Regions from separate parts of the Caballeronia sp. EK genome, predicted to be linked through region 4. Evidence: predicted binding sites of a transcription regulator. Region 4 holds the regulator's gene; each other region holds the start of a gene.
The links. The regulator LexA, encoded in region 4, represses DNA repair genes until DNA is damaged. The targets are predictions, from matches to a motif close to ACTGTATNNNNATACAGT.
Positions count from the first base shown of each region.

Region 1 (7,128 bases), on a different contig from region 4:
GTAAAGCCAGCAGCCAGAATGGCGACTTGCATGACCTGCTCTTGAAAGATGGGCACGCCGAGTGTTCGACCGAGGGCGACCTTTAACGCTTCGCTTGGGTATGTGACAGGTTCGATTCCTTGGCGGCGTCGCAAATATGGATGCACTGCACCGCCCTGGATTGGGCCTGGTCTCACAATGGCCACTTCGATGACGAGGTCGTAGAACTCCCGTGGCTTCATGCGAGGTAGCATGCTCATCTGTGCGCGCGACTCAATCTGGAAGACGCCCATCGTGTCTGCGCGAGAAATCATCTCGTATGTGGCGTCGTCCTCAGGCGGGATGTCCTGCATCTCGAACCGCTCGCCACGCTGCTCCGACACGATGTCGAGCGTGCGACGAATCGCCGACAGCATGCCGAGCGCCAGGACATCAATCTTCAGAAGACCGAGCGCCTCCAGGTCATCCTTGTCCCATTGAATCGCCGACCTGTCCGCCATCGCCGCGTTCTCAACAGGAACGAGCCTTGTCAGCTTCCCGCGACTGATGACGAAGCCACCTGAGTGTTGCGACAGATGGCGCGGAAAATTGAGAATTTGCGCTGCCAACGACGCCCACAAATCGATGAGCGGATTCTCGGGGTCTAAGCCAGACTCCGCGAACCGTCGAAGAAGGTCCTGCGAATGGTCGAACCACTGATGTGACTTGGCGACTTTATCGACGATTTGCGGGTCGATGCCGAGCGCTTTGCCGGTTTCGCGAAGCGCGCCGCGCGGACGATACGTCGAAACTGCCGCTGCAATCGCGGCTCGGTCGCGCCCATACTTCCGATAGATGTATTGAATGACCTCCTCACGCCGCTGATGCTCGAAATCCACGTCGATGTCCGGCGGTTCACCACGCTCCTTACTGATGAAACGTTCGAAGAGCATGCTGCCGCGCGACGGGTCGACTTCGGTTACGCCGAGGCAATAACAGACCGCACTGTTCGCAGCTGACCCGCGGCCTTGACACAGGATGTGTTGACTGCGCGCAAAGCGGACGATGTCGTAGACCGTGAGGAAGTAAGCCTCGTACTGGAGCTCGCGAATGAGCTGTAGCTCATGCTCGATTTGCTCTTGAACCGCGTGCGGAATGCCGCCAGGAAACCGGCGATGGCCCCCGATGTAGGTTTCCTGCCTCAGATACGCTTCGTGAGTGAAGCCTTCTGGCACGAGCTCATCCGGATACTCGTATCGAAGCTCATCTAACGAGAAATTGCATCGCTCTAGGATGTTGAGCGTCTCCGAGAGCGTGTGCGGCGGATACAGATTTGCAAGACGCAGTCGCGACCGAAGATGTCCTTCCGCGTTCGGCGCGAGGTCATAGCCACAATCTGCGACGGGCTTTCCGATTCGAATCGCCGTCATCGTATCCTGCAGTGGCTTCCTTGAGCGCACGTGCATGACGACGTTTCCGGTCGCTACGACGGGTACCCGGTATTGGTCCGCCACGAACTCGACGGTACCGCGATGAATGTCGTCCATCGCGCGCTGGTGCAACGTGAGGCCCACCCAGGCGCGTTCAGCAAAAACGTCGTTCATCCACTCGAGTTGCACAGCGAGCGCGTCTTCCTTTGCAGGGAATTCGGGCACCAGGATAGCGAGGCAGTCTGGCATGCCTCTCAAGTGCGCATGTTCTCTCTCGGGCCTTGAGATGTCATGTGGCGTCAGCAGGTACTCGCCCTTGGCTGCCCGCATGCGCCCTAACGTGATGAGCTCAGAAAGATTGCCGTAGCCGTTGCGATTCTGGGCAAGCAGGATGAGTCCAAACGCTGGACTCTTGTCCGCGTTCACAAGCTGAAAGAATGACCCGATGATGAGCGGAAGCTTTTCCTCCTTCGCCTGGACATGAGCGCGGACTACGCCGGCCAGCGAACACTCATCGGTGACGGCAAGCCCCGAATATCCGAGCTGCGAAGCACGCAAGACAAGTTCCTCGCCATGGGAAGCGCCGCGGAGGAAAGAGAAGTTGGTGAACGCGAATAGCTCCGCGTAATCCGGCAACGCCAACGAGGGGAAGTCCACGACGACACCTGCTTACCCGAACAAGCCGTGGAGGAACCAGCGCACTTCTTCCGAAGTTACGCTCGGCCGTTCGCGATAAATCCAGTAGCAGCTTTTGTCGGCCGCCTCGGCGACGTAATAGTCGCGGGTAACCAGTTCGCGGTCATGCCAACCTCCTTCAATGCGCTCGCCAGTTGAAACGAGCTTGAGCGGCGAGCCATAGAACGGTCGATGGTTCTTCACCATGAGGCGAACGGGCTCGTCTAGCAACCAAGTCGGACGCGGCAGTCCTGCCGGCGGTATGGTCGGCTTCGCCTCGTCCTGAACCGGCACCCAACGATTTGCGTGTTCCGGCCTGTGGTCGGAGGTCGGCGCCGGCCGCAACACGTTCTCTGCGCCAAGTCTCGCAACGAGGAGTTCGATAAGGCGGTTGTGGTCTTCGGAAGACCCGCCAGGTTCGGGAAACAGCGAGTCGCTCGGCGGCTCGGCCGGTTCCACTTTGGAAGCAGTCAGTCGAACGGCAAGCACAGCAGCCGGCAGTTCAGTGCGTCCGAGCCGCTCCTTGAGCAAGCGCACGAGATGCTCTTCATGCCAGGTCGGCTCAGCAAGAGCGATTTCAAGAGTGGTGGGCTCAACGGCTTGTCGGCCGCGTTCGTGCTCGAGGGATACAGTGGCGTGTGTCAGCGCGAGTTGCTGCGCGCTCAACCAGCCACAAAGCTGCACGATGAGCCTTCGCGCGGAGAAAAGCACGGCTTCAGCGTGTTCGACTCGGTCGGGCAGTTCGGTCCTCGTGCTGAAGGTCGGTGGTACCTCCAGCCACTGATACAGCTCTGGCGAAAGGCCGTAGGCGCGGTCGAGAGAATCAAGCAAGTCCACACCGCACCTTTTCTTCAGCCCAGCACGTGGGAGGCGCCGGATGTCACTCAATGCTCGGCAACCGAGACCATGAAACCAATCCGAAAACGCGCGAACCTCTTGCACGACTATGAACGGAAGCGCATCGAGATTTCGCTCGAGCGAGCGCATCTTGAGCACGCGGCATCGGCCACGCTTGGCCAGCAGCCATGCGCCTTGCCCTGTCGGAGCGACGCTCGTGCGGGCCGTCACGCCTATCGACTTCACAACGTTTCGCAACTGCGAACAGATACTGCGGATGCCGCCAAACAGACGCAGGCTTGCCGTCACGTCGACTACGATGGTTTCTTCATCGCAAAGAGCAACCTGTGGCGAGAAGCGCAATAGGCCGAAAGCGACTTCTCGCTGCATCTCCCGCTCTCGTTCCACACTTCTGTCGTAGACCGCTGCGTCAGGCGAAAGCGTTGTCACTCCGCCTGGCTTCATTCCTGGGAGCACCCCAGCTTCCCCCGCTACCGAGTCCATCACAATCACCTTGTCGCGCTCCAGCACAACGCACCCGTGCTCAGTCGGCGGTAACCACCGCTGACGGAACACCTCCAGCGAAAGCCGGGGCAGGAAGATGGCGACGAACACGGCCATAAGGGCTGAGCAGAATCGGTGACGGTTGCAGGGCGACGGACAATGTTTCGGTTCGTGTCGGGCCTCGTCGCTTTACAACATCGACGACGAGGCCGCCGTCAGCCGGTCGGACTCCCAGCCGGAGCGTGGCCGGCGATGCGTCTTGAGCGCTGGCCAGCGGCCTGATTAGCACCAGCAAGGTTTCCGTCGCCTGCGCCGCAAGGTGAAGCCGTCGCAGAGCTTCTGCCCGGATGCGCTGTTGCCAGAACACGAGGGCGCCGCAGGTTTTGGCCTGAAGCACGCGCTCGGCGCACCAGAGCGCATCCGCCGTCTTCGGCGCTCGCAGTCTCATCAGCTGGTTCATCGGCAGCCCGAGAAACGAAAACGCCAAGGCGTTAGGAACGTGCGGTGCCTGCAAAAGCACCACTGGTCGTGCGCTCAATTCGGAGAGCGCTGGCCTCAACAACCGCATCTCGCCTATCCCTGGCTGCTGGACGAGCAACTCCACCAACGCTCCCAGTGGCCAGCCGCCGCCGGGCAGCTCGGCGCTCAGGGCCGCATACCCCGTATCGACCGTCCTGCCGTACGCACGGGCGAGCTGAGACCCGCGCCAGAGGCTCGGATGAAGCGACTCAATGTGCTGGGGCAAGGCGGCCATGTCACGCAAACACTGTATATTTATACAGTATCGTAACTCAAAATTCGAAGGAATGAATTGCCCCTTTTAGGTCGTCAGAGGAGATGCGTTTGGATATGCTTGTGCGAAAGCACCCGATGCTGGAGATTGCGGATTTCGTGTCGACTCTGCGGAATGAGTTCGGTGATGCGACGAACGATGATATCCGTGGCGCGCGGCAAGGCGGGCGCGCCGACGTTCTTTGGGCGGGAACACGGCCGCACGGTCGGCGCAAGGTGTTGACGACGTCAATCGTTAGGAGGCTGACGGTAGCCTACGCAACAGACGTTGCGGCACGATGCGACGGTTCATGCTCGACGAGTGCCTCCTCGAGCAGCTAGCGCAACAGATTGCGAAACGGGAGTGAAAGACGTCAGTGTCGCTGTTCGGCAGAGCGAGATGCAAACGCCGTTCACCGGCGAGACGACAACCACGCAAGCACGACCGTTCAGAAATCGATGGAGTTGTGCAAGACCCGCTCTGCCAGGCGCGGCGCCGCCGAATCCGCAAATCAACACGTACAGGATTTCCAAACATATAGGCGTAGAAAAAACAGTTCCAATCAGTTGATTTTCAATGTTGAAAAAGCGCATTCGCGGCCTATGCTTTTTCAGGTCACCAATAAAGGCGAACTGCCATGACCCGAGCCGAGGTTGAAGTGGTCGAGATTGTCGTCGAGGCGGATTCCCCCAGAGAGTCCGAGTTGCTTGCCAACGATTTGCTTACGCATCTGCAGGCGACTGTTGAGCACTTCGAGCCGCGCCGGACGAAGCGAGACCCGACGACCCAAAGCCTCGGCGCCGTCCTTCTGATTGTCGGGCCGATACTCGCAGAGATGGCGGGCGTTATGTTGTACGAGGCGGCAAAAGACCTCGCTCGGCAGATTGCCGTCTGGATGCGAAAGCGGCGTCGCACCGTTGCGATGAAGGACCTGGCGGGCGAGACCCAACAAAGCAATCTCAGCCCGGAGGATGCCGAGCGGTTAATTCTGCAATTTCTGATGCGCAAGTACCCTGAGATTGCGAAAGCCGCGGCGGAACAAGGAGCGGCCGAGCGCGAAAACAAAGGCGTGGCCTAGACGGTCGATGTCCGACTCCTTAGCGAGAAGCCACATTTAGAGGGGTCTGGCATGTCCGAGAAAAAGCCTTCGAAGGATTCGCCGGAAAGCAGGGCGGCTCAGGCGCCCACTTTTCAAGGTGAATGGGGGGGCGGGAATTTCCATATGGCGGGCAGGCAGAAGTTGGTCATCAAGACGCGAGAGCCCGTTGAGTCGGGCCAGTTAGCACCTCGACAAGAAACCCGCATTGCAGCCATCCTGCTTGGCGCATGGTCATTTCCCTATCACCCTGGGTTCGGTCAAACACAATCGTTTTTGAATTCCAAGGAAGCATTCAAGGGCTATCTCGTCCGGACCCTGAAAGTTGATGTCATTCTGGACTTGTTCGGTTCCGAAGACTTGCAGCCTGTTCAGCTATCAAAGATTTCGACTTTTATCGACACAGACCTCCGGACTCGATTCGGAACGCTGTCTTCGGTCAACCTAATCGTCTACTACATCGGACACGGATACCCCGCGCGAGAGGACCCTTCCGAGTATTTTCTTGCGCTGGCGTCAACGACGGAAAAACACCCGGATTTCACCTCGCTCGACTTTCGAACCCTCGCGCGTGTCCTGCGGACCGAGGCGAGCACGATGCGCAAGTTTGTGATTATCGACGCCTGTTATGCGGGAATTGCGCTCGGGCATATGGGTTCCGAGGATAATGCGCAATCCATTCTATCGGCAAGGACGAGCGCGGTCCTAGGCGCAACCGAGCGACAGGAGCTGGAGGTCCCGACGCGTGGCACCGCCCTCTATTGCGCGGCAGACAGAGACGCCGCCGCGCTCGCGCCACCAGGCTACGAGTACACGATGTTCAGCGGGGCGCTGCTTCACGTGCTCACGTCTGGCAGCGTACGGTCTAAGGAATTTCTGTCGCTCGACGATATTCACGAGGCTGTATGGGAACATCTATCAGAGCGATACAAGAAGGAGGCTATCCGCCCAGCACTGCACGCTCCGGACCAGTCCGGCGGAAACATTGCCTCTAAAGTCTATCTCTTTCCTAATGCCCAATGGAGGTCGGCGCAAGCGCAATTCGTTCGGGCGGGGGCCATTTTGCTCGGCACTTCAGTTCACCCTGAACGTCCCGACGGTCCAACAGCCGCTCTCCTTCGTGCCACCAAGGCTGCCTTCACCTCTTATCTATCGAACAATCTGGGCGTTGACGAAGTTCTTGATTTGTTTGACGCGCCAGAGCCGGAGCGACGAGTCTTCGAACGAATAGCAGAGTTTTTGAGAGACCGGCTCGTCGCTCATCCCCGACAGAAGCGCGTTCTCATCGTCTACTATGTTGGATACGGTCGGTCCACTAGCGTAAAAGGTGCAAGGGACTATCTTCTTTTCCGACCAGCGGACTACGCGAGTACTCCCGGTTCAGCCGTTTTTTCTTTTCGTGACCTTGCTCACGTACTCAGCGAGTCTGGGCCAGATTTGCAGAAGATTGTGATTGTTGACTCCGGGCAAATGATTTCCGACTTACTCAAGAATTTTGGAGCAGAGGACGGAGAGCTCGTCGCCGTGGGCGAGGAAGCCTTTCTGGAACGTGGTGATGGGCAGGACCAGGAGGGCGGTACAGTGCTCTATTGCACCACTGCTCAGTCGTTCACGCCTAAACCGGGGAGGTCGCTGACCGCGTTTACCGGCGCAGTTCTTCATGCGCTTCTCGTAGGCCGAGCGCATCAGCAACCGTTGTCGTTGGCGGACCTCAATGAGGTAGTCCAAGGCTTACTCAGCGACAGCAAGCTTGGGCCGGTCTTTGCGCCGATTGACGACGCGGGCATTGACGTCTCTCGAAACAAGTCTTTATTTTTATCTATCACGACGCAGTACAGGCGGCGTGCCTTTTGAGC
Region 1 is NZ_JACSUE010000034.1:12,683-19,810, forward strand. Features, by position in the region: gene IAG25_RS39720 (error-prone DNA polymerase) at 1-2,045, opposite strand, end outside; gene IAG25_RS39725 (Y-family DNA polymerase) at 2,058-3,521, opposite strand; gene imuA (translesion DNA synthesis-associated protein ImuA) at 3,445-4,158, opposite strand; gene IAG25_RS39735 (hypothetical protein) at 4,814-5,254, shown strand; gene IAG25_RS39740 (hypothetical protein) at 5,306-7,126, shown strand.
Region 1: imuA (translesion DNA synthesis-associated protein ImuA) is a predicted target of LexA. The motif match lies at 4,170-4,187, and genes of this name have one in related genera.

Region 2 (7,128 bases), on a different contig from region 4:
GTCATCATCAGCGCGGCGACGGCCGTGGTGAAGAAGAACGCGCCCGCGAAGTCGATCGCCGGGCGGCCGTGGCGCTTTTCCTCGTGAAGGAACAGGATGAAGAGCAGGGCGGCCAGAATGCCGATCGGCACGTTGATCCAGAAAATCCACGCCCACGAGAACTGGCGGATCAGAAGGCCGCCGACCATCGGGCCGAGCACGGCGGACACGGCCCAGACGCTCGCGAGATAGCCCTGCACCTTGCCGCGCTCGCGCGCCGGATAGAGATCGCCGACCACCGTCAGCGCGACCGGCAGGATTGCCCCCGCGCCGACGCCCTGGATCAGCCGGAACACGATCATCGCGGGCATCGACCAGGCGAAACCCGCGAGCACCGAACCGATCAGAAAGATCGCGATGCCCGCGAGGATCGCCGGCTTGCGGCCGTACAGGTCCGCGAGCTTGCCGAACACCACCGTGAGCGCCGTCTGCGTGAGCAGGAACGACGAGAACACCCAGCTGTAGAGATTGAGGCCGCCGAGCTGCGTCGCGATTTGCGGCATCGCGGTCGAGACGATGGTGGCTTCGATTGCGACCATGGCCATCGAGGCCATGACCGCTGCAATGACGAGGGGACGAACGGTTTTTCTGGTCTGTGACATGCGGTGATGGAATGGCATATCGCGCGCCGCGCCGCTCGAAGAACGATGCGCGCAAGCGGGCCATGCTCGAAAGATGGAGATGCGGCGGCGACGCTCAGGCTTGCGGAATCCTTGCAGCCGAAGCAATGTCGCCGATGAATAAGCGCCGGATGCAATGTTATCCCGCTACGGGAATCGCTGCTCGACGAAGCGCGCGGCGCGCTCATTCAACGCTAATTCTTCGCGCCTACGCTTCTTTACGTGGACGGGCGGCGCGCTTCCCCGGCACTTCGCGGCCCGCTCCACGTTTCTCGACTCTCCTCAGCCCCTGGCGTCGGCCGTCATCGGACCGACGCCTTTTTTCTTCCGCGCGCTCAAGACGCAACGGTCACGCACATGTCGTCTTTCAGACCGAAATCTCCGGCAATGTCGCCTAAAATCGAACGGACTGTTGAATCGCCCCGTTCCTTTCCGAAGCGGCGGACCCGAATGATCAAATCACTGAAGAATCAACTCGTCGTCGCGCTCGGGCTGCTCGTGAGCGTGATCGGCGTCGTGCAGGGCGTGAGTTCGTATCAGTTGAGCCAGACTGGCATGAGCGCGCTGCTCGACATGCGGCTCGAACAGGTGGCGGCCCGTCTGCGCGAGGGACTCGCCGAAAGCCTGCCGAAGAATCCCTCACGCGGCACGCAGGACGAGCGCGACGTGGTCGCCGTCGTGTGGAAGCCCGGCGAGGATGTGCCGTTCCGCACCACCGACCCGTCGCTGCATTTTCCGCGTGACGCGCAGCCGGGCTTTTCCGGCGTCGACGTCAACGACGAGCACTGGCGCATCTTCACGCGCCAGGAGCCGACCATGACGATTCAGGTCGCGCAACGGTCGTCCGTGCGCCGCGAGATCACGCAGGAAGCCGCGACGCAAACGCTCTGGCCGATCGCCGTCCTGCTGCCGCTCGTATGGATCGCGGTTGCGCTCGTCGTGCGGCGCTCGCTGCGTCAGCTGAACGAGCTCGGCGCGGAGGTGCAGGCCATCGACATGGGTCATCTGCAGCCGCTGCCGACGGTCGGCGTGCCCACGGAGATCGAGCCCTTCATCCATTCGATCAACACGATGATCGAGCGCCTCGCGACATCGATCGAAAAGGAGCGCAAGTTCATCGCCGATGCGGCGCACGAACTGCGCACGCCGCTCACCGCGCTACAGCTTCAGGCCGACAATCTCGCGCCGCATATCGTCGCCGGCAATCAGGAGCGCTTTCAGGAACTGCGCAAGGGCATCGCGCGCAGCGGCAAGCTCATCGCGCAACTGTTGCGGCTCGCGCGCGCCGATGCGCCGGTGAACGGCGCGCCGCTTGCGCGCGTGGAGCTGTCGGAAGTGGTGACGGACGCCGTCGCCGACGTGCTGCCGATCGCCATCGCGCGCGGTATGGACATCGGCGCGGAGGAAATGGTGAATGCGCACGTGCGCGCGGTGGAGACGGACGTCGGCATGGCGGTGAAGAATCTCGTGTCGAACGCGGTGCGCTATACGCCGGACGGCGGCACCATCGACCTGCGCATGCGGCGTGACGGCGACATGGTGTGGATCGATGTGGTCGATGACGGCCCGGGCATCGACGAAGCACTGCTGCCGCGCGTGTTCGACCGCTTCTTCCGTGCGAATCCGGACGTGGAGGGCAGCGGCCTCGGCTTGTCCATCGTGAAGGCGATCGCCGCGCGCTACGGCGGCGACGTCACGCTCAGAAATCGCGCCGACGGGCACTCGGGCATCGTCGCTTCGATCGGCTTTCCCGTCGAGGAAGTCAGCGAGAACGCCGCCGTGCCGGCATTAAACACATAAGGATTTGCGCGCGCTTTTGCGCCGATTACAATGCATTCGCTGCGTGGCGCGAAGTGATCCTCGTCGATCGGAAAAGAATCGAAAAGACCGGTCGTGCGTTTCATATCCTTCGGCCGCATTCCGGGCGCGTGGCGCGCGCCATTCTCGCGACGCGCGAGGTGGAACATGCGAATTCTCCTGATCGAAGACGACGTGCAGATCGGCACGAGCCTCATGCGTGCGCTCAAGGACGCGGACTACGCCGTCGACTGGGTCCGCGATGGCAACGCGGGCCGCGAGGCGCTCGACGCCGCCGAATACACCGTGGTGCTGCTCGATCTCGGCCTGCCGGGCATGACGGGCATCGAGTTGTTGCGGCAGGCGCGCACGGCCGGCAATGCGACGCCGGTACTGATCCTCACCGCGCGCGACGATGTCGACACACGCGTTCAGGGCCTCGATCTCGGCGCCGACGACTATCTGCTCAAGCCCTTCAACATGCCCGAACTGCTCGCGCGCATCCGCGCGGTGCTGCGGCGCAAGGCGGGCTACGCGGTCTCGCGCCTCGGCGACGATTCCATCTGCCTCAATCTCGATCAGCGCACGCTCACCTGCGGCGAGACTTCGGGCGTGCTCTCCGCGCGTGAATTCGCGCTGATGCACGCGCTGCTCGAACGCCCGGGCACGATCTTCTCGCGCGATCAATTGGAGGACCGCCTTTACGGCTGGGGCAAGGAAGTGGAGAGCAACGCGGTCGACGTGCTGATCCATTCGGTGCGCAAGAAGTTCGGCGCGGGCGTGATCCGCAACGTGCGCGGCCTCGGCTGGACCGTGATGCTCGGGCAGGCGGGCCGTGAGGAAGCCAAGTAGCGCACGTTGCATGAGCGGCGCGGCTCATGGCTGATCGTGATGTCGCCCGAGCGCGCCGCAGAAGTACATGCTGTAGTCGTGATCCTGCGTTTCGACCTGGCGCATGCGGCGTTCGAGATCGGCGAGATCGTTCGACGACGCGAGATAGGCGTCGCGGAGATCGTCCGTCGTGCGGATGGAGAAGAGGTTGTCGATGGACTGCGAAAGACGTTCAAACATGATGTGCTCCCGTCGTTGAAAGAAGGCCGGTAAGAGTGGGGCCGACGGAAAGCAGGTTATGCCCCGCGAATTAGAAAGGAATGAGAGCTCGGTCGAGCGTCTTCTCATGCGCGAATCCGCTCTTCGCATGACGAAGCGTTCGCCAACGCACCGTGAATCGGATCGCACTGCGGGCAGGCACTGCCGCGCCGCACCATCCCGTGCTATCGTGCTTTTATAGGGGTGACGTGCGGGTTTCCATGCGAAACGCCGTGCGTGATTCGCGTTCGTCGATCGTCTCTCGTGAAGGCCGCCATGAACGATGTGTCTCGTATCCTCAGTGCCCGCGACCGCGTCGAGTTGCTCTGCTGGCTCACGTGCGGCAGTCTCGGCGCGTATTACCTGAACGGCGACTGGCCGGCCGCCTCGTTTCACGTGCAGGCCGCGCACAAATGGCTCGACCGGCATCAGCGGCTCGCCGACTGGCTCACGGTCGCGAAGCTCGCCGCCATCGCACGCGAGATCGCCACGCAGCATTGCGCGATGCTCGAAGCGGACTGGGCGCGCGAAGCCGTCGAGGAAATCCTCGACAGTGAAGACCTCAACTATCAATCGGATGTCGTGCGGCAGGTGTTCGACGATTGCCGCCGCGCCCTGGCAGAAAAGCGCACCCCGGAATGAACCGGCAATCGCACGCACCGGCAGGCTCTAGCGCGAATTACTGTATGGATGTACAGTAAGCCATTTTTATTGCCTGGCGGCACTGCCTCAGCATGTTCGGTGCGTTCGTTCCTGTCGATTTCGCTTTGAGCGCGTCTCGTCGCGCGGCGACACTCTGATCGCCGCAATGGACACGCCGTCTCCCGCAAACGCACCCGCACCGCGCCGCATCGCGCATCTCGACATGGATGCGTTCTTCGCATCGGTCGAGCTCCTGCGCTATCCGGAACTGCGCGGCATGCCGGTCGTGGTCGGCGGCGGGCGCAGCGCCACGCCCGAAACGCTGGCCGACGGCTCGCGCCGATTCAGGCGTCTGCGCGACTACGCGGGGCGCGGCGTCGTGACCACGTCCACCTACGAGGCGCGCAAGTTCGGCGTCTTTTCCGCGATGGGCATGATGAAGGCCGCCCAGCTCGCGCCCGACGCGATCCTTCTGCCGACCGATTTCGAGTCGTATCGCCATTACTCGCGGCTGTTCAAGGCGGCCGTCGCGACGTTCACGACGCAGATCGAGAATCGCGGCATCGACGAGATTTATATCGACGTCAGCGATCTTCCCGGTGAGCCGGCCGATATCGGCCAGCGGATGAAGGACGCCGTGCACGACGCGACCGGGCTTACGTGCTCGATCTGCATCGCGCCGAACAAGCTGCTCGCGAAGATCGGCTCCGAGCTCGACAAGCCGGACGGCCTCACCATCCTCACCATGGACGACCTGCCCACGCGCATCTGGCCGCTCGCCGCGCGCAAGGTGAACGGCATCGGCCCAAAGGCGAGCGAGAAACTCGCGGCGCTCGGCATCGTGACGGTGGGCGATATCGCCGCCGCCGATCCCGGATTCCTGCAAACGCACTTCGGCGCCACGTATGCCGCGTGGCTCGCGCGCATCGCGCAGGGCCAGGACGAGCGGCCCGTCGTCGTGAGCTCGACGCCCAAGTCGATGAGCCGCGAGACCACGTTCGAGCGCGACTTCCATCCGAAGCAGGATCGCGCGACGCTCTCGGCGGAGTTCACGGGTCTGTGCACGCGTGTCGCCGAAGACTTGCAGCGCAAAGGCTATGTCGGGCGCACGGTGGGCATCAAGCTGCGCTTCGACGATTTCCGCACCGTGACGCGCGATCTGACCGTGCCTGTCGCGACCGCGGATCCCGTCGAGATTCGCCGCGCCGCGACCGAGTGCCTGAAGCGCATCGTGCTCGATCGCCGGATCAGGCTGCTCGGCGTGCGCGTCAGTGCGCTCGCCGGGCGCGATGAAAGCGGTTTCGTCGAGCCGGTGCAGGTCGAGTTGCCGTTCGACGCCGGCAGCGACTGAGCAGATCGGCGTGTCGTATCGCTTCCGACAAGGCTTTATCGCACCGGCGCATAACGAAAGCTCGCATCCTTCGTTGCCGGCTGAATCGCCGCGCGTTAGATTGATAGCTTCCCCGAAGTTATCGATTCGACCGTGACGATTCAGACTGCTCCCGCTTCACTTGCCACATCCGGCGAAGCCGCCGATCAATCCATCGAGATTCGCAAATTCGACGCGCCCCTCGGCGCCGAAGTGATCGGGCTCGATCTGTCGAAGCCCTTATCGAATGCCGATTTCGCGCGCATTCACCGCGCGCATCTGGATCATCACGTACTCGTGTTTCGCGATCAGCGCATCACGCCCGACGAGCAGGTCGCGTTCAGCAAGCGCTTCGGCCCCTTGCAGATTCACGTGCTGCATCAGTTCGGGCTCGCGGGGCATCCGGAAGTGCTGATCGTGTCGAACATCGTCGAGAACGGCAAGCCGATCGGCCTCGGCGATGCGGGCCATTTCTGGCATTCGGATCTCTCGTACAAAGAGAAGCCCAGTCTCGGCTCGCTGCTGCATGCGCAGGAATTGCCCGCGCTCGGCGGCGACACGCTCTTTGCGAATCAGCATCTCGCGTGGGACGCGCTGCCTGCGCATCTGCGCGATGCGATCGAAGGCCGTTCGGCCGAGCACACGTATCTCGCCAAATACGCCGAGCTGCAACAGCGCAGCCCGTGGCGGCCCAATCTTTCGGCGGAGCAGATCGCGCAGGTCAAGCCGGTCACGCATCCGATTGTGCGCACACATCCGGAAACCGGACGCCGCGCGCTCTTCGTCAGCGAGCATTTCACGACGCGCGTGATCGGCCTGCCCGAAGACGAAAGCCGCGCTTTGCTCGCGGAACTGTTCGCGCACAGCACGCAGCCCGGGTTCATCTATCGCCATCAATGGCGCGAGCGTGACATGGTGTTCTGGGATAACCGCTCGGTCATGCATCTCGCGGCGGGCACGCCGGACGATCAGCGCCGCAAGCTGTATCGCACGACCATCGAAGGCGACGCGCCTTTCTAAACACAATATCGCTTGATTTACGGGGTTTTCGATGCATTCTCGATCAGGGAAGGGCGCGCTGCGCGCCTTCGTTGCCGCACTCGCGGTGTCGCTCGGCATCACGTCGGCGAACGTTCATGCCGAAGGCACCTTGCGCATCGCCGAGCAATTCGGCGTCGTGTATCTGCTGCTCAATGTCGCGCGCGATCAGAAGTTCATCGAGCAGGAAGGCAAGAAGGAAGGTCTCGATATCAAGGTCGACTGGGCGAAGCTGTCGGGCGGATCGAGCGTGAACGACGCGCTCTTGTCCGGCTCGGTCGATATCGCGGCGGCGGGCGTCGGTCCCTTGCTGACGATCTGGGATCGCACGCACGGAAGGCAGAACGTGAAGGGCGTCGCGTCGCTCGGCAATTTTCCGTACTACCTCGTATCGAACGATCCGCGCGTGAAGACCATGGCCGATTTCACCGACAAGGACCGCATCGCGGTGCCGGCGGTTGGCGTGTCGGTGCAGTCGCGCATCCTGCAATACGCGGCGGCGAAGCAATGGGGCGACAAGCAATTCGATCGCCT
Region 2 is NZ_JACSUE010000004.1:206,091-213,218, reverse strand. Features, by position in the region: gene IAG25_RS13270 (MDR family MFS transporter) at 1-641, opposite strand, end outside; gene IAG25_RS13265 (ATP-binding protein) at 1,110-2,459, shown strand; gene IAG25_RS13260 (response regulator transcription factor) at 2,625-3,308, shown strand; gene IAG25_RS13255 (DUF3563 family protein) at 3,333-3,527, opposite strand; gene IAG25_RS13250 (hypothetical protein) at 3,822-4,187, shown strand; gene dinB (DNA polymerase IV) at 4,354-5,538, shown strand; gene IAG25_RS13240 (TauD/TfdA dioxygenase family protein) at 5,671-6,576, shown strand; gene IAG25_RS13235 (ABC transporter substrate-binding protein) at 6,608-7,128, shown strand, end outside.
Region 2: dinB (DNA polymerase IV) is a predicted target of LexA. The motif match lies at 4,227-4,244, and genes of this name have one in related genera.

Region 3 (7,128 bases), on a different contig from region 4:
TTGAGCATCGCGGCGAGGAAAGCAGCGGGCTCATGACACTTGAGCCAACTGCTCGCATATACCAGCAGCGCGAAGCTGGCCGCATGACTCTCCGGGAATCCGTATTCGCCGAAGCCTTTGATCTGCTCGAAGATCGCTTCGGCAAATGCAAGTTCGTAGCCGCGCTCGCGCATGCCGTTGACGATGCGGTCGTAATATTGCTGCAGGCCGCCCTTGCGTTTCCACGCAGCCATCGCGCGGCGTAGTTGATCCGCCTCGCCTGGGGTAAAGCCTGCAGCAAGAATCGCCACTTGCATCACCTGCTCCTGAAAGATCGGCACGCCGAGCGTGCGACCGAGCGCCGTCTCCAGTTCCACACTCGGATAGGTCACCGGCTCGATCTTCTGACGTCGCCGCAGATACGGATGAACAGCGCCGCCCTGAATCGGACCAGGACGCACGATAGCGACTTCGATGACAAGGTCGTAGAAGGTCCGCGGTTGCATGCGCGGCAACATGCTCATCTGCGCGCGCGACTCAATCTGAAACACACCGACCGTATCGGCCTGCGAGATCATCTCGTACGTTGCAGGATCTTCTGACGGGATGTCCTGCATTTCGAAGCGCTCGCCGCGCTGCTCGGAGACGATGTCGAGCGTGCGGCGGATGGCCGAGAGCATGCCGAGCGCGAGCACATCGATTTTGAGAAGTCCGAGGGCTTCGAGGTCGTCCTTGTCCCACTGGATTGCGCTGCGGTCGGCCATCGCGGCATTCTCGACAGGCACGAGCCGCGTGAGCTTGCCTCGGCTAATGACAAAACCGCCAGAGTGCTGCGACAGGTGCCGCGGAAAGTTGAGGATTTCAGCGGCCAGCTTCGCCCACATCGTGATGAGCGGATTCGTCGGATCGAGTCCAGACTCTTCGAAGCGTCGCAGCAAATCTTGCGAGTGATCGAACCATTGATGACTCTTCGCGACCTTGTCGACGATCTGCGGATCGATGCCGAGCGCCTTGCCGGTCTCACGCAGTGCACCGCGTGGCCGATAGGTCGAGACCGCAGCGGCGATGGCTGCGCGGTCTCGACCGTACTTGCGATAGATGTATTGAATGACCTCTTCACGCCGTTGATGCTCGAAGTCAACGTCGATGTCGGGTGGCTCGCCCCGTTCTTTGCTAATGAATCGTTCGAACAACATATTGCCCCGCGACGGATCGACTTCGGTCACGCCGAGGCAATAGCAGACCGCGCTATTGGCCGCGGACCCACGGCCCTGACACAAGATGTGCTGACTTCGCGCGAAGCGCACGATGTCATAGACCGTGAGGAAGTACGCCTCATAACGCATCTCGCGGATCAACTGCAGTTCATGCTCGATCTGTTGCTGCACCTCATGCGGAATGCCAGCCGGAAAGCGCTTGTGGGCGCCGATGTACGTCTCCTGCCGCAGATACGCCTCATGCGTGAAGCCGTCGGGCACGAGCTCATCGGGATATTCGTAGCGCAGTTCATCCAACGAGAAGGCGCAGCGCTCAAGGATGTTGAGCGTCTGGGCGAGCGCGTGCGCGGGGTACAGATTGGCGAGGCGCAGGCGAGAACGAAGGTGCTGCTCAGCATTGGGCGCGAGATCGTATCCACACTCGGCGACGGGCTTTCCGATGCGGATCGCCGTCATCGTGTCCTGCAGGGGCTTTCTCGAACGCACATGCATCACGACATTGCCGAGCGCGACAACGGGCACGCGGTGCCGTTCGGCGATGTATTCGACGCTGCCCCGGTGAATGTCATCCATCGCGCGTTGATGCAGGATGAGTCCTACCCACGCACGAGCGGGAAACGTCTCATTGAGCCACTCGACTTGCGCGGACAGGGCATCTTCCTTCGCAGGAAAGTCGGGCACCAGGATCGCCAGGCAGTCGGGCATGCCACGTAGATGCGCGTACTCTTTCTCGGGCTTCGACAGGTCGTGCGGCGTGAGCAGGTAGGTGCCCTTCGCGGCACGCATGCGTCCGAGCGTGATCAGTTCGGACAGGTTGCCGTACCCATTGCGGTTTTGAGCGAGCAGGATCAGTCCGAACGCCGGGCTTTTGTCCGCATGAACGAGACGGAAGTAAGAGCCGATGATCAGCGGTAGCTTTTCTTCCTTCGCCTGGACGTGCGCGCGCACCACACCCGCAAGCGAGCACTCGTCGGTGATCGCCAGACCCGCGTAGCCGAGTTGCATCGCGCGCAACACGAGCTCTTCCCCGTGCGACGCGCCGTGCAGGAACGAAAAGTTCGTAAACGCGAAAAGCTCCGCGTAGTCGGGAAGGGCCGACGAGAAGAGATCCACGGTGACACCGATTATCCGAACAGCCCGTGAAGGAACCAGCGGACTTCCTCCGTCCTCACGCTTGGTCGTTCACGGTAGATCCAGTAACAGCTTTTATCGGTGGCCTCCGCGACATAGTAGTCGCGTGTCACCAGTTCGCCGTCATGCCAGCCCGCTTCGATCCGCTCGCCCGTCGAGACCAGCTTGAGCGGCGAGCCATAAAACGGTCGATGATTCTTGATCATGAGCCGCACAGGCGCGTCGAGCAGCCACGTTGGACGGGGCAGTTCAGCCGGGGCCGTGCACGCTTTCGTCGTGTCCTGGACGGGGACCCATTGGTTTGCAAGCTCAGGTCTATGATCCGAAGTCGGCGCGGGCCGCAGCACATTTTCCGCACCCAAGCGAGCGACCAGCAGTTCGAGGAGGCGGTTGTGATCCTGCGCGGAACCGCCCGGGTCCGGGAAAAGCGAATCGCTGGGCGGCTCAGCGGGCTGTACTTTCGATGCCGTGAGTCGAAGCGCGATGACGGCCGCTTCGAGCTCGACGCGCCCGAGCCGCTCCTTGAGCAGACGGACGAGGTGTTCCTCGTGCCATGTGGGTTCCGCGAGCGCGATGTCGATGACCGTCGGCTCGATCGCCTGGCGGCCGCGCTCGTGTTCGAGCGTGATGGTCGCCTGCGTGAGTGCGAGCTGCTGCGCGCTCAACCATCCGGTTAGCTGCACAATCAGGCGTCGCGCGGAAAAGAGGATCGCCTCAGCGTGCTCGACGCGATCGGGTAGTTCGGTGCGCGCGCTAAAGGAGGGCGGTAGCTCAAGCCATTCGTAAAGCTCGGGAGACAGGCCGTAGGCGCGGTCAAGCGAATCCAGTAAATCCACGCCACACCTCTTTTTGAGCCCTGCACGCGGTAGGCGTCGAATATCGTTGAGCACTCGGCAACCGAGGCCATTGAACCAATCGCCGAATGAGCGAACTTCGGGGACGACCATGAAGGGCAGCTCACCGAGAAAGCGTTCCAGCGAAGTCATCTTGAGCACGCGTCGGCGACCGCGTTTGGCGAGCAGCCACGCACCTTGACCCGTAGGCGCAACGCTCATGCGCGCGGTGACGCCGATCGCATTGACTGTCTCGCGGATCTGTCGACAGACGTGCACGATGCCGCCGAACAGTCGCAGACTCGCCGTGACATCAACGACGATGGTTTCTTCCTCGCGCACGGCGACTTGAGGCGAGAAGCGCAAGAGCGCAAAAGCGACTTCGCGTTGCACATCGAGCTCGCGCGCGAGGCTACGGTCATACATCAATGCGTCGGCCATCAGTGTCGTGACGCCACCGCGCTTCATTCCTACCATCACCCCTGCATCTCGGGCTGCCTGATCCAGCACGATCACCTTGTCACGCTCGAGCACCATACAGCCGTGTTCAGTCGGAGATGACCATCTCGGACGGAAGACCTCCAGCGAAAGCCGGGGCAGGAAGATGGCGACGAACACGGCCATGGGGGCTGAGCAGAATCGGAGTCGGTTGGAGGTGGATGGACAGTGGGTCGGTTCGGGTTGGACCTCGTCGCTTGATGACATCGACGACGATTCCGCCGTCGGCGGGCCGCACCCCCAGCCGTAAACTTGCCGGCGATGAATCCTGAGCGGCGGCGAGCGGTCGAACCAGAATCAGGAGGGTTTCAGTTGCTTGGGCCGCCAGATGCAATCGCCTTAAGGCTTCAGACCGGATGTGCTGCTGCCAGAAGAGCAGCGCGCCGCAACTTCGAGCGTTCAGTACGCGCTCGGCGCACCAGAGCGCATCCGCCGTCTTCGACGCCCGTAGCAGCATGAGTTTGTCCAGCGGTAGACCTAGATACGAAAACGCCAAGCTGTTAGGCATATGGGGCGCCTGCAGCAGCGCGACGGGCCGTTTGCTCGCCGCCACAAGCGCGGGCTTGAGCAACCTGACTTCCCCGATCCCCGGCTGCTGGACCAGCAGTTCCACCAGCGCGCCGATCGGCCAGCCGCCGCCGGGCAGTTCAGCCGACAGGGCGGCGTAGCCGGTGTCGATGGTCTTGCCGTAGACGCGTGCCAGTTGGTCGCCTTTCCACAGACTCGGGTGGATCGACTCGATGGGTTGAGATAGGGCGGCCATGGGGAGAAGGGGTTCACCCTAATACTGTTTATTTATACAGTATCTTAGCTCAAAAAACTGAAGCAGTGAATTGCACCCTATTTGCTTGCAGAGGGAGAATCAGGTGGAGATGATCTTGCAGAAGCACCCAATGCTGAAGTTCGTGGGCTTCGTTGCCACGCTGTGCGAGATTTTTGGGGCTGTGACGATCGATAAGGCAGCCGCCGAGACAAGGCGGGCGAGTTGCTTTTTTTTGCGCGAGAGAATGACCGAACGGTCGGGACGAAGTCGACGGAGGACTTCAAAGGCTGGTCGGTCGACTTCAAGTGGGTGATCGGCATTATTGCAAGGGGTGCGATCCTTGTGCTTCGGTACGGGACTGTGTTGCAGCGAGCGAAGCCCGGTCCTGCGCGGTTGAAAGTCGCGAGCTTCGTCCGCACCTCCGTCTGACGCGGGTGTGTTGGAAACATGCAAGGAGCGAAATGAACAAGCCGGACATCCATGAGCTGGAAGGGGCGCGAGCCGATCTACTGTGTTTCCTGGTGGCAACGATCGCGGCCTCCTACGCGCTGACGCAAGAATGGCGCGTGGATCATGTCGTTGAGAGCTGCCGGATCTGGCTCAAGCGCAACCTCGTCACGATGAATTGGCTCGAGCGGATCCGCATCGGCCAACTAGCTTTCAAAATTGCTCGACGCGACCTGAAAGGGGCGGGCATCGCCGTGCGCCAATCGGACGTGCAGGCGCTCTTTACCGGCGACATGGGCCTTAACCATGCCAGCACCGTGGTCCAGAAGATGATGAGACTGTGCCGCGAGGCAACGGGCACGGCAACATAAACCGATCGAGTTCCAAGGGGACGACAGTGTGCTATTCGGCGCAGATTCAGGCGGACTATCGCAAGTACGTGAAGATGTTCGGCGCGCAGATGGACATACGCGAGTTCGCACGCCTGTTCTGGGAGCGTGCCGAAGGCAGTAAGGCGAAGATTCCGAAGGCGATGGAAGACGCGTTCCTCGACCCTCAGACGGACGACGAACGCCAGATCAAGCAATTCATCGATCGGTTCAACGCTGAGCAGGCGGCTATGCTCGAGCAGGATGTCTTCAAACAGCGCAAGCGTCTCGCCGACGCTGAGCGCGCTTTGGAGACGAAAATCACGAAGGCGGCGAGTGAAAGTCGTCGCATTGCGACTGACAAGATCGGCTCGATTCTACGCAGGCTTGAGGACCTGAGTCGAACGACGCCGAAAGACCGCGACTCGCGGATTTTCCCCGGTCATTATGCGCCCGTGCTCGTCGTGGAAGACGGACGGTATGTAGTGAAGCCGATGCGCTACCAGTGCCGCATTGCGGGCAAGCCCGCCAACTACGACGCGCGCTTCCCCGGCACCTACAACGCCCGGCGCGACAGTCTCGAAGGCTTCTGGAAACCGTGCTTTGGCGTATCGCACGGTGTGATGCTGGTCGATGTTTTTTACGAGAACGTCAAGCGAGCAAAGTACGAGAATACGTTGCTTGAGACGCACGAGCGGGAAGAGAACATGGTCCTCGAGTTTCGACCGAGCAACCGTCAACTGATGCACGTCGCTTGTCTTTGGTCGCACTGGAGCGCGCCGGGCCAACCAGATTTGCTCTCGTTTGCAGCGATTACAGACGAGCCTCCACCTGAGGTCGAGGCCGCCGGCCACGATCGTTGCATCATTCCAATTAAAACCGAAAACATCCCGGCGTGGCTAAATCCGAAGGCGTCAAACCTGGATGCGATGTACGCCATCCTCGATGATCGCGATAGGCCGTATTATGAGCACCGGCTAGCCGCATAGATACGAGCAAAAACTGTCCAGATCTGCCGAGGCAGCTGTTATGCAACGGAGTGAGTGGACGGCAAAACATCACGCAACTGACCACCGCACTCGCCCTACGTGCTGCGATCAACGTCCTGCGTGATTCGGCCGAGTCTCGCCGCATGCCTTCTGGTGGTGCGCTTGAAGTAGCGTGCCCGCTCGATTCGAAAAGTCGGACGTTAGCTACAAATCTGTTCTGGTTCAGGATCCGTACCTCTCATGCTCCAGATAGCGGGTCGTTCGTGGTTCCATCGACTGTATTAGGAGCATCGCGTTGCTGTTTGAGTTTGGCCGCATAGGTCGTCGCCAGTCGGTTGCGACGATGCCGGGGCAGTCCTGTCAACCTAGAAGCGGATGGAGCCTGCGTGTTGCTCGCGCTAAAGCGCTCTCTTGTTCGAGGGCGATAACCGCGATTTCGCAGCGGCGAGTGAAAGCCTAGCGACGGAATAAGTAGGATCTGCGTAATCGCCTCTAAAACACCAGCTGTCACGCAGTTACTGGTGGGTGATCTTGAAGGGTGGGAGCGGAAGCGTCTCGCCGTCAACAAATGCAAACGCGCAGCGAATCGCGAAGCGGTACGCACCGTCTTTGCTCGCAAACAACCCGAGATCCCCCAGGGAGGTCGCTTCGCCGTCTTCTTCGAGGATAGACGCGCGGGCAGCGAAGGCTCGCCCGACACGGGTGACCGAGGGCTGGATGGCTGCACCATGGTGATAGAAGATCATCCTGTCTGTCCCCTTTATGTTGCGCGAGTAAAACTAGCGTACTGCGGAAAGAAATCTATCAGTTGAAGATTTACCTTTTTTGAACGGGCGCTTAATCCTGCTGCGCTCTCGTCAACCGCCGTCCGGCGGATACCACCATCAAGGGATTGCGGGAAGT
Region 3 is NZ_JACSUE010000010.1:285,540-292,667, forward strand. Features, by position in the region: gene IAG25_RS28730 (error-prone DNA polymerase) at 1-2,309, opposite strand, end outside; gene IAG25_RS28735 (Y-family DNA polymerase) at 2,321-3,784, opposite strand; gene imuA (translesion DNA synthesis-associated protein ImuA) at 3,708-4,421, opposite strand; gene IAG25_RS28745 (hypothetical protein) at 4,883-5,239, shown strand; gene IAG25_RS28750 (SOS response-associated peptidase family protein) at 5,266-6,225, shown strand; gene IAG25_RS28755 (hypothetical protein) at 6,741-6,971, opposite strand.
Region 3: imuA (translesion DNA synthesis-associated protein ImuA) is a predicted target of LexA. The motif match lies at 4,445-4,462, and genes of this name have one in related genera.

Region 4 (7,128 bases):
CCTCTTCGTCGTTGCCCTGCGCCTGCATCAGCGGAATCAGCTCGCGCGCGACGAACGGGAAGGTCACGAAGATCGTCGCGAGCACGATGCCCGGCACCGCGAAGATGATCTGCACGTCATGCGCGGCGAGCCACGGACCGAACCAGCCTTGCGCGCCGAAAATCAGCACGTAGATGAGACCGGAGATCACGGGTGAAACCGAGAACGGCAAATCGATGAGCGTGGTCAGGAGCGCCTTGCCGCGAAAGTCAAACTTCGCGATCGCCCACGAAGCGGCCAGCCCGAACACGACGTTCAGCGGCACGGCGATCGCCGCGGTGATCAGCGTGAGCTTGATCGCGGACCACGCATCGGGATCCTTCAGCGACTCGAAGTAATAATCGATGCCCTTCGCGAACGCCTGCACGAACACCGCGACGAGCGGCACGACGAGAAAGAGCGCAAGAAACACGAGCGCGATGCCCGTCAGCAGCCAGCGCACGGCGCGCGGTTCGGTGACGGGATTGAGCCTGCTTGCGCGCACGCGTGCGGCGGCGTGCACCGGAAGCGCTTTGCTGTCGGGCGTACTCATGCGTGACCTCCGCCCGGATGTCCGACATGCAGCGAAGGCCCGGCCGCGACGGCAGGCGCCGCGCCCGTCTTGCTCGTGCGCCGCTGCAGGAACCATTGCAGCGTGTTGATGAGGAGCAGCATCAGGAACGACACGCACAGCATCACGACGGCGAGCGCGGTCGCGCCGGCGTAGTCGTACTGTTCGAGCTTCGTGATGATGAGCAGCGACGTGATCTCGGATTTCATCGGCACATTGCCCGCGATGAAAATCACCGAGCCGTACTCGCCGAGCGCACGCGCGAACGCGAGCGCGAAACCGGTCAGGAGCGCGGGAAACACCGAAGGCAGCACGACGCGGCGAAACGTCAGCCAGCGCGTCGCGCCGAGGCACGCGGCGGCCTCTTCCTGTTCGCGCTCGAACTCCTCCAGCACCGGCTGCACCGTGCGCACGACGAACGGCAAGCCGATGAACGTCAGCGCGACGAGCACGCCGAGCGGCGTGAACGCGACCTTGATGCCGAACGGCGCGAGATATTGCCCGATCCAGCCGTTGCCCGCATAGACCGCGGCGAGCGAGATGCCCGCGACGGACGTCGGCAGCGCGAACGGCAAATCGACGATCGCATCGACGATGCGCTTGAACGGAAACGTGTAGCGCACGAGCACCCACGCGACGAGAAAGCCGAACACCGCGTTGATGAGCGCGCCGCCGAGCGCGGCACTGAACGTGAGCCGATAGGACGCGAGCACGCGCGGCGACGTGACCGCGCGCACGAACTGCGCCCAGTCGAGCGTCGCGGTCTTCGCGAAGGTGGCGGCAAGCGGAATCAGCACCACGAGGCTTAAGTACGCCACCGTGATGCCGAGCGTCAGGCCGAACCCGGGAAGCGCGCTCGGCTTCTTGAATGTGAGGGTCGTCATCCTTGATTGATCCTTTTCTTGCGCCGGGGTTAGGCGCGTCGCTGCTTCGGGGCGCGCGGCGTCATTGACGCGCCGCGTCGCCCGCTCTTTCGCTTACTGCGGTTGATAGATCGAATCGAACACGCCGCCGTCCGCGAAGTGCGTCTTCTGCGCCTTCGTCCAACCGCCGAACGTGTCGTCGATGGTGTAGAGCTTCAGCTTCGGAAACTGCTTCGTGAGTTCAGCGGGCACCTTGTCCGAGCGCGGCCGATAAAAATTGCGCGCGGCGATCTGTTGTCCTTCGTCGCTGTACAGATACTTGAGATAGGCATCGGCGAGCTTGCGCGTACCGTGCTTGTCGACGACCTTGTCCACCACCGCGACCGGCGGCTCCGCGAGAATGCTCACCGACGGCACCACGATCTCGAACTTGTCCGTGCCGAATTCCTTCACCGAGAGGAACGCCTCGTTCTCCCATGCGATCAGCACGTCGCCCTGGCCGCGCTGCACGAAGCTCGTCGTGGCGCCGCGCGCGCCGGAATCGAGCACGCCGGCGTTCTTGTAGAGCTTCGTGACGAAATCCTTGGCGGTCTGGTCGTTGCCGCCCGGCTTGTGCTGCGCATACGCCCACGCCGCGAGATAGTTCCAGCGCGCGCCACCCGAGGTCTTCGGATTCGGCGTGACGATCGACACGCCCGGCTTGGCCAGATCGTCCCAGTCCTTGATGTGCTTCGGATTGCCCTTGCGCACGAGAAACACGATCGTCGATGTGTACGGCGACGCGTTGTCCGGCAGACGCTTCTGCCAGTCCGCGTTGACGAGTCCCTTGGACGCGAGCGCATCGATGTCGTAGGCGAGCGCGAGCGTCACGACATCGGCCTGCAGACCGTCGAGCACCGCGCGCGCCTGTCCGCCCGAGCCGCCGTGCGACTGCTTGAAAGTGACCGTTTCGCCCGTGTCGGCCTTCCACTTTTTCGCGAACGCCTGATTGAAGTCCTGATACAGCTCGCGGGTCGGGTCGTAGGAGACGTTCAGAAACGACGTCTGCGCGAACGCCGACGCAGCCAGCCCGACGCCCGCCGCCGTCAGCGCCGCCGCCGCGAGCACGCGCCGCGCGCCTTTGCCCAATCCCAACTTGATGCTTTGCATTCCCCGTTCTCCGTCTTATCGAATTGACGGAATCAGTCTATCGAGGCGTCTATATGATTAGAAATAATCGTTATTCACTTTTTTATACGTAAAACTGCTAAGAAGCATATTCCTGGGTGGAAGAAGCGACGGTGGCGGCGAAACGCGCCCTCCGCTGCTGCGGGCGGACGAACTTAAAGTAAAGCTTGAAAAGCGCGAAATACTGTATAAAAATACAGTCAACTGTCCATCCATACAGTGCACCCAGGGGCCAGAGCCTGTGACCAAGACATCAAAACTTACCGCGCGGCAGCAGCAGGTCTTCGAACTGATCCAGCGCGCGATCGACCGCACGGGCTTTCCGCCGACGCGCGCCGAGATCGCGGCGGAACTCGGCTTCAGCTCGGCGAATTCGGCCGAGGAGCACTTGCGGGCGCTGGCGCGCAAGGGCGTGATCGAACTCGCGGCGGGCTCGTCGCGCGGCATCCGGCTGCTCGGCGACGCCTCGCGCATCGATCGCTCGGAAGAACTGCCGCATCAGTTCACGCTGCCGCATCAGAGCATCATGCAACTGTCGCTGCCGCTCGTCGGACGCGTCGCGGCAGGTAGCCCGATCCTCGCGCAGGAACACATCTCGCAGCATTACGCATGCGATCCCGCGCTCTTCTCCAGCAAGCCGGACTATCTGCTGAAAGTGCGGGGCCTGTCGATGCGCGACGCCGGCATTCTCGACGGCGACCTGCTCGCCGTGCAGAAGCGCACCGAGGCGAAGGACGGGCAGATCGTCGTCGCGCGTCTGGGCGACGACGTCACGGTCAAACGCTGGAAACGTCGTCCGGACGGGGTCGAACTGATCGCCGAGAACCCGGACTACGAGAACATTTTCGTGCGCTCCGGCAGCGGCGATTTCGCGCTGGAAGGCATCGCGGTTGGCCTGATTCGTTCTGGCGAGTTCTGAAATCTCCACCCGGCAAGGGCGGGGAGCGAAAAGCGCGGGCATATCGTTCGCTCACGTTCAGAAAGAGATAAGAATGGGACAAGAAATGTCCCATTGACATCGCAAGATAGCCTCACCAACCGCTTTAACGCTCAGTCGAGGCGGCTCAAACACAACAAGCATGACGGCCGCCGTGCGCGGTGCGCCGCGGTGCGTCCTATCGTCTGGAGAGTCATCATGGAACGTTTTGCCCGTCTGCTGCCCTTCCGTCAGTTTGGCCGCCTGCGCCATCTGCGCACGCTGATCGCATGCGGCACGCCGCACGCCGAAACCGCCCCCGACCTCTTCGACGACATGCCCGCGCTGCCCTCCCGGCAGCCGGCTTTCGCGCGCGTGTCGCTGAGCAGCACGGTGCACGCGGAGCCGGAACAGCGCGCGCCGGTGCGCGTCTATCGCGGGCAATCGCGCGTGATTCTGGTGGGCAAGATCGACGAAGTGTCGCGCATGATCGACCGTTGCATCGCGGAGGAAGACGCGGGGCTCGCCGGCGGCATCCTCGCCTGAATCGGGGTGGAACGTGAATTCGCGGGATTTATCGCGCACCGGCGTGGTCAATCCCGGATTCACGTTTTGCAAAGAGGCTTCGTCGTCGCATGTCCCGCACTACCCGTTCTGTCGCTACCGCGTTCGTCGTCCTGATTCTCGTCGCGGCGCTCGCTTTTATTTACGCGTCACCTTATATCGCGCTGAATCGCGTGAAACGCGCAGCCGATGCCCGCGACGCGCAGACCGTCAATCAGTACGTGGATTTTCCCGCGTTGCGCGCGAGCCTCAAGGAACAGGTCGGCGCGCTGCTCACGCGCCGCGTCGATATTCAAAAGAGCGGCAATCCGCTCGCAATCATCGGGGCGATGATCGGTGCGGCGCTCGTCGGTCCTCTCGTCGATTCATATGCGACACCGGACGGCGTCGCGGCGATTCTGAACGGCATTCCGCCGCGCGGCGATCCGGGCGAGCAACCGCCGCAAGCCGGAAACGGTGCATCGGCAACGCCGTCGAACGCGCCGGCCTCGGGCGTCACGGCCGCGCAGCAGGCGCCCAGGGAACCGCCACAGACCACCGCCGGTTATCGAAGCCTGAACACGTTCGTCGTCACGTATCAGCACGGCGCCGGAGATGCGCGTTACTCGGCGATCTTTCACCGCTACGGCCTCGTGTCATGGAAGCTCGTCGCGGTCGATCTCAATGGCTGACGATCAGGCGCCGGCTTCGGCCTTGACGGGCTTGGCCGCGTAAGCCGCTTCGTCTTCCGCTTCCGCCGATTCACCCGCCTGACAGACGGCCACGAGAATGCTGCACTTCACGCGGTCGAGCAAGGGCGTGTTGCCCGCGCCCATCCACCAGCGCGCGAGACCGTTGCGGCAACGATGCCCGACCACGACGAGATCGACCTGAAGGCTTTCGGCGAGCGCGGCGATCTCGTCGATCGGATGCCCGAACGCAAAATGTCCCTGCGCCTGAAGACCGCGTTCGCGGAGCCACTCGACGCCTTCCTGCAGAATGTCGCGCGCGGCCTCTTCGAAGCGTCCGCAGGCCATATCGGTTAGCAGTCCGGCGCTCTGCGCGATGCTCGAGCGCATGTCCACCACTGCGAGGACGTGCGTCTCGGCATTCAGATCCAGCGCGAGATTCGCGCCTTGGCGCAATGCCTTGCGACCTTCTCTGGAGCCGTCATAGCAGAGCAGGATTTTTCGGTAGCTTTCCATCATGACCTCCCTGGCCAACTTGCCCTTCGCGCCCGCCCGACGCGACCCGAAGCGCGATTTACCCGCGGCGTTGCTTCATCATCGTGCGTCGCCCCTTGGGTGACAACGCTGGAAAACGCTTACCGACGCGAACATGCTAGCTCGCACCGTGCCAGAACTCCGAACACGCCGACGGACAAGCCTCTGGCACTTTCGGCCGGAACCGGTTCGACGCCCGTCGCACAGGTTTGACACGCGCTCGCCGCACGCGGTTGCACGCCAGGCATCGCCTTGGTGCAATGGATTACACTAGCCCGCTGGATTTCCCCTACGCGATTTTCCTGCGGCACGAATGCATGACTGATCAAACATCACGCGAGTCCGATGAAAGCGGCGCGCCCGCCATCGAGTTCAGCGAAGTAAGGAAGCACTACGGTGAGCGCACCGTGGTCGATGGTCTGTCGTTCGATGTGCGGCCCGGCGAATGCTTCGGACTGCTCGGCCCGAACGGCGCGGGCAAGACGACGACGCTCAAGATGCTGCTCGGCATCACCTCGCCCGATAGCGGCGCGATCCGTCTCGTCGGCGAGCCGGTGCCCGCGCGCGCCCGTTTCGCGCGCGAACGCGTGGGCGTCGTGCCGCAATTCGACAATCTCGATCCCGATTTCACGGTGCGCGAAAACCTGACTGTGTTCGGCCGCTACTTCGGTCTCACCGGCGCGCGCATGGATGCGCTCGTGCCATCGCTCTTGGAGTTCGCGCGCCTGGAGAGCAAGGCCGATGCGCGCGTCGGCGAACTGTCGGGCGGCATGAAGCGGCGTCTCACGCTCGCGCGCGCGCTCGTCAACGATCCAGATGTTCTCGTGATGGACGAACCCACCACGGGACTCGATCCGCAAGCGCGGCATATGATCTGGGAGCGCCTGCGCTCGCTCCTCGCGCGCGGCAAGACCATCCTTCTGACGACGCATTTCATGGAAGAAGCCGAACGTCTTTGCGATCGCCTTTGTGTGATCGAGGAAGGCCGCAAGATTGCCGAGGGACGGCCGCGCGATCTCATCGAATCGGTGATCGGCTCGGATGTGATCGAGATCTATGGGCCCGATCCGCAGGCGCTCGCGGCGGAGCTCGAACCGTTCGTCGAGCGCATGGAAGTGAGCGGCGAAACGCTCTTTTGCTATGTCGACGATCCGCAGCCCGTGCATGCGCGCGTGAAAGGCCGCGCGGACGTGCGCTATCTGCATCGTCCGGCGAATCTCGAAGATGTTTTCCTGCGTCTCACGGGACGTGAGATGGTGGACTGAATCAATGGATACGCTCGAACCATCCCGCATCGGACGAAAACGCGAATCGAAGCGCGCGGAAAATTTCACTCCGCTATCCAGTGCGCTGCCCGCCAATGCGACGCACTGGATGTCGGTGTGGCGGCGCAACTATCTCGTCTGGAAGAAGCTCGCGATCGCCTCGATGATCGGCAATCTCGCCGACCCGATGATCTATCTCTTCGGTCTCGGACTGGGTCTCGGGCTGATGGTCGGGCATGTCGACGGCGTGTCGTATATCGCGTTTCTCGCGGCGGGAACGGCGGCATCGAGCGTGATGATGTCCGCGAGCTTCGAGGCGATGTACTCGGGCTTCTCGCGCATGCACGTGCAGCGCACGTGGGAAGCGATCATGCATACGCCGCTCACGCTCGGCGACATCGTGCTTGGCGAGATCGTATGGTCCGCGAGCAAGTCGGTGCTGTCGGGCGTGGCGATCATGATCGTCGCGGGCGCGCTAGGCTATGCGAGCTTTCCGTCGATGCTGATCGCGCTGCCCGTCATCGTGCTGACGGGACTCGCGTTCGCCAGCACGGCGATGGTC
Region 4 is NZ_JACSUE010000003.1:448,518-455,645, forward strand. Features, by position in the region: gene cysW (sulfate ABC transporter permease subunit CysW) at 1-571, opposite strand, end outside; gene cysT (sulfate ABC transporter permease subunit CysT) at 568-1,473, opposite strand; gene IAG25_RS10730 (sulfate ABC transporter substrate-binding protein) at 1,567-2,601, opposite strand; gene lexA (transcriptional repressor LexA) at 2,861-3,538, shown strand; gene IAG25_RS10740 (hypothetical protein) at 3,755-4,081, shown strand; gene IAG25_RS10745 (DUF2939 domain-containing protein) at 4,171-4,770, shown strand; gene IAG25_RS10750 (universal stress protein) at 4,774-5,283, opposite strand; gene nodI (nodulation factor ABC transporter ATP-binding protein NodI) at 5,619-6,566, shown strand; gene IAG25_RS10760 (ABC transporter permease) at 6,571-7,128, shown strand, end outside.